DNA from 4 places in the Methyloversatilis discipulorum genome. Region 4 is predicted to be linked to each of the others. Evidence: predicted binding sites of a transcription regulator. Region 4 holds the regulator's gene; each other region holds the start of a gene.
What was found. Region 4 encodes sigma-54, which starts transcription at its own class of promoters, with help from an activator protein. Its sites were predicted from a motif close to TGGCACNNTTCCTGCT; they were not measured.
Positions count from the first base shown of each region.

Region 1: the regulator sigma-54 is predicted to act here: its motif matches at 891-906, upstream of METFAM1_RS0101020 (circularly permuted type 2 ATP-grasp protein).
Region 2: the regulator sigma-54 is predicted to act here: its motif matches at 1,136-1,151, upstream of nifE (nitrogenase iron-molybdenum cofactor biosynthesis protein NifE).
Region 3: the regulator sigma-54 is predicted to act here: its motif matches at 1,045-1,060, upstream of METFAM1_RS0100085 (CmpA/NrtA family ABC transporter substrate-binding protein).

Region 1 covers NZ_AZUP01000001.1:216,432-218,631, reverse strand. Annotated here, with positions in the region: gene METFAM1_RS0101020 (circularly permuted type 2 ATP-grasp protein) at 1-847, opposite strand, end outside; gene bktB (beta-ketothiolase BktB) at 1,060-2,200, opposite strand, start outside.
Region 2 covers NZ_AZUP01000001.1:3,626,834-3,629,033, reverse strand. Annotated here, with positions in the region: gene nifE (nitrogenase iron-molybdenum cofactor biosynthesis protein NifE) at 1-1,080, opposite strand, end outside; gene METFAM1_RS0116935 (hypothetical protein) at 1,291-1,605, opposite strand; gene METFAM1_RS0116930 (response regulator) at 1,711-2,127, shown strand; gene METFAM1_RS0116925 (ATP-binding protein) at 2,138-2,200, shown strand, end outside.
Region 3 covers NZ_AZUP01000001.1:16,889-19,088, reverse strand. Annotated here, with positions in the region: gene METFAM1_RS0100085 (CmpA/NrtA family ABC transporter substrate-binding protein) at 1-894, opposite strand, end outside; gene METFAM1_RS0100080 (ANTAR domain-containing response regulator) at 1,341-1,922, opposite strand; gene METFAM1_RS0100075 (PP2C family protein-serine/threonine phosphatase) at 2,028-2,200, opposite strand, start outside.
Region 4 covers NZ_AZUP01000001.1:2,626,696-2,628,895, forward strand. Annotated here, with positions in the region: gene lptB (LPS export ABC transporter ATP-binding protein) at 1-194, shown strand, start outside; gene METFAM1_RS0112270 (RNA polymerase factor sigma-54) at 215-1,657, shown strand; gene hpf (ribosome hibernation-promoting factor, HPF/YfiA family) at 1,721-2,041, shown strand; gene ptsN (PTS IIA-like nitrogen regulatory protein PtsN) at 2,164-2,200, shown strand, end outside.

The DNA of each region.
Region 1 (2,200 bases), 2.4 Mb from region 4:
GGTCGAGGAAGTCATCGTCGATGCGCCGGTAGATCACGTCGACGCGCTGCGGGCCCTGGGTGGTGCGCATGTACAGGTGTTCGTCGCGCACGAACAGATCCTGACCTTCGACCAGTTCGACGCCCATCTGCTGGGCGAGGAAGGCGTGTTCGAAGTAAGCCGAGTTGTAGGCGCCCGGCGTCAGCACGATGACGGTCGGATCGAGCACGCCGGCCGGCGCGACGGCGCGCAGATTGCTCAGCAGCATGTCCGGGTAGTGCTCGACCGGTGCCACGCGGTAGCGCGAGAACAGCTCCGGGAAGAGCCGCATCATCATGCGCCGGTCTTCCAGCATGTAGGACACGCCGGACGGCACGCGCAGGTTGTCCTCCAGCACGTAGAACTCGCCGGCCCCGGCGCGCACGACGTCGACGCCGGCGATGTGGGCGTAGATGCCGCCCGGCACATCGACGCCCTGCATTTCCGGCCGGTACTGGCTGTTCGACAGCACCTGCTCAGCCGGAATCTTGCCGGCCTTGATGATTTCCTGGTCGTGGTAGACGTCGTGCAGGAACATGTTCAGCGCCTTCACGCGCTGACGCAGGCCGGCGGCCAGCTGCTTCCACTCCTGGGCAGGGATGATGCGCGGCACGACGTCGAACGGAATGAGCCGCTCCTTGCCCTCTTCCTCGCCATAGACCGCGAAGGTGATGCCGACCCGGTGGAACACCAGATCCGCTTCGGCACGCTTTTGCGCGATGCGCTCCGGCGGGGTTTCCGCCAGCCACTTCTGGTAGCCAGCGTAATGAGCGCGCACCGTGCCGTCGGCGCCGTTCATTTCGTCATAGATCGAGGACGGGTTGGCCATGATCGGGTTGTCTCGTGTGATTGTTTGGCGCGTACACGTGTTCAGCGAAAAATGTGCCATGCCGGAAACCGGCGCCAGGACTGGAAACCTTCCGCTTTGAAGGGTTTTACGCACCAAGCGGGTGCGGAACCCGGATTCATGTGGTGCAGTGCCCTGAAACGAAAACGCCCCGCACAGGGCGGGGCGTTTTCGTCAGACCGGGAAAGCCTCGATCAGATCCGTTCGATGATGCCTGCGATGCCCTGACCGCCACCGATACACATGGTGATCAGACCATAGCGGCCGCCGGTGCGCTGCAGTTCGTACAGGCACTTGACGGTCAGGATGGCGCCGGTGGCACCGACCGGGTGACCCAGACCGACGGCGCCCCCGTTCGGGTTCACCTTGGCCGGATCGAGCCCCAGTTCGCGCGTGCAGCACATGGCCTGCACGGCGAAGGCTTCGTTCGATTCGATCACGTCGAGATCGGAGGCCTTCAGACCGGCGCGCTGCAGCGCCATCTTGACGGCCGGGATCGGGCCGGTGCCCATGATGGTCGGGTCAACGCCGGCGACCGCGTAGGACACCAGACGGGCCAACGGCTTGGCGCCGGCGCGGGCAGCGGCACCGGCTTCCATCATGACGATGGCAGCGGCGCCGTCATTGATGCCCGAAGCATTGCCGGCGGTGACCGAACCGTCCTTCTTGAACACCGGGCGCAGCTTGGCCATACCTTCGATCGACGCGTCACGGCGGAAGTGTTCGTCGGTGTCGATGACGGTGGTGCCCTTCTTGGTCACCACTTCCAGCGGCGCGATCTGCGACTTGAAGTGACCGGCATCGGTCGCCGCAGCCGCCTTCTGGTGCGAAGCGACGGCGAAGGCGTCCTGCTCCTCGCGATTGAAGCCGAACTGGCTGGCGATGTTCTCGGCAGTGATGCCCATGTGCACCGTGTCGAACGGATCGGTCAGCGCGCCGACCATCATGTCGATCATCTTGGTGTCGTTCATGCGCGCGCCCCAGCGGGCAGCCGGCATCAGGTAGCCGCCGCGGCTCATCGTTTCGACGCCGCCACCGACCGCGCAGTCGGCGTCGCCAAGCTGGATCGCGTTGGCCGCCGACACGATGGCCTGGAAGCCCGAGCCGCACAGGCGGTTCACGCCCATGGCGCACGATTCCTTCGACATGCCGCCGTTGATCGCCACGACGCGCGACACGTACATGTCGCGTGCTTCGGTGTGGATCACGTTGCCCAGCACCAGGTGCTGCGCTTCCTTCGCATCGACGCCAGCGCGCGCGAAGGCGGCCTTGACCACGTGCGCGCCCAGATCGCAGGCCGTGAAGTCCTTCAGCGAACCGCCGTATGCGCCGATC
Region 2 (2,200 bases), 1.0 Mb from region 4:
CTTCTTGACGCTGGTGCCGACGATCTCAAGCCCGGCTTCCTGCAGCGCGGCCACCACCGACCAGCTCTTCACACCGCCGGTGATCAGCAGCACCTTCTTGCCTTCGAGCCGCGGGCGGTAGGCAGCGATACGCTCGAAGGCGCGCTTTTCCTCGACCGCGATCAGCGCTTCGGTGCGTGCCTTCAGCTCTTCCGGTGCGCCCTTCTCGACCAGCAGGCGGGCGATTTCGCGCAGCGTTTCCGACATGTCGCCGATGCCGTAGAACGAACCTTCGAAGAAGGGGATGTCATAGCGCTCGTCCATCTTGCGCGCGATGTTGATCATCGACTTCGAACACACCATCATCGCCGCCTTGGCGCGGTGGCTGTAGGCGACTTCCCGGTAACGGCCGTCGCCGGAGATACAGGACAGGATGCGCACGCCGAGCGCGTCGAGCAGCGGCTTCACCTGCCACAGTTCGCCGGCCAGGTTGTACTCACCGATGATGTTGATGTCGTAGGGGGTGACGAAGTCCGGCTCTTCGGTGCCGATCACGTAATCGAGCAGCGCCTCGGCGCCCAGCTTGTTGCCGAGGTTCTTCGGCCCGACGAAGCCCGGTGAATTGACCGGGATGACCGGCTTGCCGAACTTCTCCGAGGCCTTCTTGCACACCGCCTCGATGTCGTCGCCGATCAGCGCGGTGACACAGGTCTGGTAGACGAACACGGCCGGCGGGTCATACTTCTCGATGATTTCCTTGACCGACTTGAACAGCCGCTTCTCGCCGCCGTAGATGACATCCAGTTCGTTGATGTCGGTGGTGAAGCCGGTGCGGTAGAGCTGCGAAGTGCTGGACGACGAGTTGCGGTTGTCCCAGGAGTTGCCCTCACAGGCGATCGGGCCGTGCACCAGGTGAGCGACATCGACGATGGGCTGCAGCGCGACCTTGGCGCCGTCGAAGGCACAGCCGCCGGCGGCAGCGCCCGGAGAGAGCTGCTTGGTACAGCCCTTCTTCTTTTCCTTGGCCGACTTGTTCTGGTTGTGCTCGCAGGCGGGTTCTTCGAACACGTCCTGGATCTTTGCCGATACGCGTGCATCCATGGCCCACCTTCCTTCCTGTCAGGGTCGGCGCGCAAGGCGCTGTCGGAGCTCACTCAGCAGGATTGATGCCAGAGCCGGCGCACAGGGCAGAGGCCCGGGAAATCAGTCATCTGCGGTCCGCCGGGTCGCCTGGGGGCATCCCGGTCCGACAAAGGCTGGTCGTTTTGCGACACGCAATGTCGGGTTTGGCGGACCGCCGCGACGCCGGCGCTACTCGATGCCCTCCATGCGCGCCTTGTTGTGGATGGCCGACTGCAGCCGCTTGGCGATACCCATCGGGCTGGCGTCGAAACTGCGTTGCGCCTCGGTCAGCGCGTCCTGCGCGACCTGCGCTTCTTCCAGCGTCAGTGGAATGCGCCCGGCCACGTGCGTGGCGCCCGGCACCGCTTTGGCGATGGCCTGGCGGTTCGGATGTTCGGACAGCGGAACCAGCCCGCCCGCTTCCGGCTTGCCCTCCAGACAGACCACGCCCTCGATCACCTCGACCCGCCGTCCGTCCATCGTCGTCTTGATCAGTACGCCCATTGCGACCTCCTTCGAATGAATGACGAAGGCGGAGAAGCGAAAGCCATGCCGCGTTTGGAACGAAGCTTGCTCCGGACCTGCTGACGACAGACAGGGAGAACCCTCATGCAGATCGGCGTAGACAGTCAGCGCGCAGTCGAGAACAAGCGCGTGTTCGTGGTCGATGACGACGACGTGGTCGGTACCGCCTTGCAGTTCATGCTGGCCGACGAGATGGAAACCCATGTGTTCGCCGACCTCGCGTCGGCACTCGCGGTGGCCGCGGCAACACCGCCCGACCTGGTGCTGCTCGGCGCCGGACTGCTGGCGGGCGACGCGGTGACGCGCCTGCGGGCGGCGCTGCCGCAGGTGCGCATACTGATCGTCTGCAGCGATGCCGACGACGACGCTGTCCGCCAGGCATTGGCCGCCGGCGCGCAGAGCACGCTGCTGCGTCCGCTCAAGGTCGAGAACGTGCGGCGCAAGGTGGACGCCCAGCTCGGTCGGCGCGCGGCGCTGGAAATTCCGGTCGTCACCCGCTGAGGGCGTGGCGATGAAGGTGACCATAGAGGCGCCGCAGATCGAGTCGATGGCGGACGCCTTCCCCGATCTGGCC
Region 3 (2,200 bases), 2.6 Mb from region 4:
GGCGGTCTTGCGACGGTTGGCGAGCGAGGCGTCGATCCAGCGCGACGCTTCGAGCACGGCCGAGGTCATCGCACGCGCGGTGTTCGGGTACTTGCTCACCCACTCCGCCGTCGTGCCCAGCACCTTTTCCGGGTGATCGACCCAGATGTCCTGGGTGGTGACGGCGGTGAAGCCGATCTTGTCGATGATGGCGCGGTTGTTCCACGGCTCGCCGACGCAGAAGCCGTCCATGTTGCCGACCCGCATGTTCGCCACCATCTGCGGCGGCGGCACGGTAATCACCTTGACGTCCTTCATCGGGTTGATGCCATTGGCCGCCAGCCAGTAGTACAGCCACATCGCGTGGGTGCCGGTCGGGAAGGTCTGGGCAAACGTGTACTCACCCGGCTTGCTGGCGATCAGCTTCTGCAGGCTGGCACCGTCGGTCACGCCCTGGTCCTTCAGCTTGTTGGCGAGCGTGATGGCCTGACCGTTGTTGTTGATCGTCATCAGGTTGGCCATGTCCTTCTTCGGACCGCCGACGCCCAGATGCACGCCGTAGATCAGGCCATACAGCACGTGTGCGGCATCCAGTTCGCCGTTGACCAGCTTGTCGCGCACCGCTGCCCACGACGCTTCCTTCGACGGAATGATCTTGATGCCGTACTTCTCGTCGAACTTCTCCACCGCCGCCATCACGACACTGGAACAGTCGGTCAGCGGGATGAAGCCGATGCGCACTTCCTTCTTTTCGGGGGCGTCGGAACCGGCGGCCCAGGCCGCCGAACGCACGCCGGGGGGCACCATGCTCATCAGCGAAGCTCCCACACCAAGTGCGGCGCCCTGCTTGAGAAAGCTGCGACGCGTCGCGCTGGTGTCAATGACGCTGTCTGCCTGCTTCGGATGCTCAGCCATCGTGTTCTCCGTAGTTTCATGATCGATTCCAGAATGAAAAAAGGGTGTGCATCCGCGGCTGAGAAGCCGACCGGATGGACACCCTTGTCCCTTATGGAGGCTTCTCGCCTCGCTGGCCGCAACCACGTTGTTGCGCCTTGAACGGTGATTAGCACGGCCCGTGCCAACCTTGAGAATCAATACAAAATCCGTTTTATTTCAAGCTGTTGAAACACGAACCGGAAACTGAACACGAAGGCACGGTCCGATGCGTCCGCACTTGTGCGGTGCGACAGCAGCGTGCGTACGCACCATGTCGAACCGGCGCATGCATGCCGAGGGCCTGACGCCATCTGCCGCCGGCTTCCTTGCATGGGTGCACGGCAATGGCGGATGGCCATGCACGGCGCAGCGAGCGCCGTGCCGACGGGAATCTCTACAACAGGGGGAAGGAAAGGCCCGGCCGGTCAGCCGAGCAGACGCGCGGTCGCGATGAAGTCGTCCGACACCGCGGCAATCGTCTTGCCGCGCTCCATCGCCAGCTTGCGCAGCGTGTGATAGGCGGCATCCTCGTCAATGCCGCGCAGCTTCATCAGGATGCCCTTGGCACGATCGATCGAAATGCGCTCGGAGAGCTTCTGCCGCGCTTCGTCGCGCGAGCGGCGCAGTTCCTGGTGCTCCTCGAAACGCGCCAGCGCGACATCGATCACCGGCTTGATGCGCTTCGGCTCCAGGCCATCGACCACATAGGCCGAAACGCCTGCCTTCATTGCGCGGCGTATCGTCTTGCTGTCCGAATCGTTGGCGAACACGACGACCGGGCGCGGCATTTCGCGGTCCATCGCCGCCATGTTCTCCAGCGTGTCGCGCGACGGCGAATCGGTCTGGATCAGGATGACGTCCGGTTTGATTTCCTCGACCTTCATGTGCAGGTCGTAGGCGCTCGACAGCACCGCTGCCACCTGGTAACCGGCGCAGGCGAGCCCGGCGCAGATTTCAGCGGCGCGCTTGCGCGATTCGTCTACCACCAGGACATTGAGAACGGCCATTGTTCAGTCAGGAAAGGGATTCCGGACCGACGCGATGCAATCGCCGTGCCAATCGCCGCCCCGCGCGCCGCAAATCAAGCTGCGACAAGGACTTGCGTGCGGGCCTCAATCAAGGTCTATCACCATCAGCGACACGTCGTCGTGCGCCAGTGCCCCGTCCAGATGCATGGCGAGTGCGGCGCGCACCGCATCGTGGCGCTGCGCCGGCGCATTGTCGTGCAGCACCTGCTCGAAGTGCTGCTGGCCGAAGGCGTCGCCGCGCATGCCCAGCGCCTCGA
Region 4 (2,200 bases):
AAACCATCCGTTTCCTGAAGGAGCGCGGCATCGGCGTACTGATCACCGACCACAACGTGCGCGAGACACTGGGCATCTGCGATCGCGCCTACATCATCAACGCCGGTGAGGTACTGGCGAGCGGCCGGCCTGAAGAAATCGTGTATAACGAGAGCGTCAGGAAGGTCTATCTCGGCGAACACTTCCGCCTCTAGACCGCCGAAATTTGCACACCATGAAGCAGTCGCTGCAACTCAAACTTTCCCAGCATCTTGCGCTCACGCCGCAACTGCAGCAGTCCATCCGGCTGCTGCAGCTGTCGACCATCGAGTTCAACCAGGAGATCGAACGCTTCCTGGACGAGAACCCGATGCTCGAGCGCGACGACAGCGAGCCGGTCGCGAACTACCAGCCGCCGCAGGACAGCATGGGCGAGACGCGCGACAGCACGCCGCAGGAGAGCGCGGACGCCCAGCAGGAGGAGCAGCGCGCCCAGGAGAGCGCCAGCAGCGCCGACATGGACGACTGGTCCGGCGAAAGCGGCAGCTACGGCTCACGCAGCGGCGGCGACGACGAGGACGGCGACTACCAGGACGTACAGGCCGCCGGTACCTCGCTGCGCGACCACCTGTGTGGTCAGCTTGCGCTGTCGCAGATGAGCGAGCGCGACCGCTACCTGATCCGCCTGCTGATCGAGGCGCTGGACGACGACGGCTACCTGAACCAGGAACTGACCGAACTGGTCGAGCTGCTGCCGGAAGAAGCCGACATCGACCTCGACGACCTGTCGATCGCGCTGCGCCAGCTGCAGAACTTCGACCCGGTTGGCGTCGGTGCCCGCGACCCGCGCGAATGCCTGCTGCTGCAGCTCAATGCGCTGCCCACCGACGAAGTGTCGACACTGGCTCGCACCATCATCGACCAGCACATCGACCTGCTGGCCGCGCGTGACTTCGCCAAGATCCGCCGCGCCGTCGGCTGCGACGAAGAGCTTCTGCGCGCCGCGCAGACACTCATCCGCTCGCTGAACCCGCGCCCGGGCGCGCAGTTCGCACCGATCGACGCGCGCTACATCGTGCCCGACGTGGTGGTACGCAAGGTGCGCGGTCAATGGACGGCCCTGCTCAACCCGGACGCGATGCCGCGGCTGCGCATCAACCGTCTGTACGCCGAAATCCTGCAGGGCCAGCGCGGCAGCGGCCTGTCCGGTCAGCTGCAGGAAGCCAAGTGGCTGATCAAGAACGTGCAGCAGCGCTTCGACACCATCCTGCGCGTGTCGCAGGCCATCGTCGAACGGCAGCGCCAGTTCTTCGAGTTCGGCGAGGTGGCGATGCGACCGCTGACGCTGCGCGAGATCGCCGAAACGCTCGAATTGCACGAATCCACCATTTCGCGTGTCACCTCGCAGAAGTACATGGCGACGACACGCGGCCTGTTCGAACTGAAGTATTTCTTCGGAAGCCATGTGGCGACCGAAAGTGGCGGGGCCTGTTCGGCCACCGCGATCCGCGCGCTCATCCGCCAGTTGGTGGGCGCCGAGGATGCCAAGCGTCCGCTGTCGGACTCGCGCATCGCGGAGATACTGGGCCAGCAGGGCATCGTCGTTGCGCGGCGCACCATCGCCAAGTACCGTGAGTCCCTGAACATCCCGCCGGTCAGCGTGCGCAAGGCGATCTGAGACGGATCACATCGACCGACCCGATCGCCACGCATTTTTCGTCCCGTAACGAAAGGAGGCAGCATGAACCTCACCATCACCGGCCATCACCTCGAAGTCACCCCGGCCATCCGCGAATACGTCGAAACGAAACTCGACCGCGTGATCCGCCATTTCGACCACGTGACCAGCGTTTCCGTCATCCTGTCGGTGGAAAAGCTGCGACAGAAGGCGGAAGTTACGCTGCACGTCCGCGGCAAGGACATCTTCGTGGAAGCCGAAAGCGAGGACATGTACGCGACGCTCGACAACCTGATCGACAAGCTCGATCGCCAGGTGCTCAAGCACAAGGAGAAGTCCGGCGAACACACCCGTGAAGCACTGAAGCACCAGGCGGCAGAATGAAACGATTGCCCGCTGCCAGGGGCGTATAATCCGCGGCCTTGTTGCAGTGCAATCAACTTTTCCGGCGCGGCGACCGTTAACCTCGGTACCGCGCCCGCCGCGTGTTCGGAGTAGCCCCTGACATGACGCTTATCGCAAAGCTGTTGCCCATTTCGAACA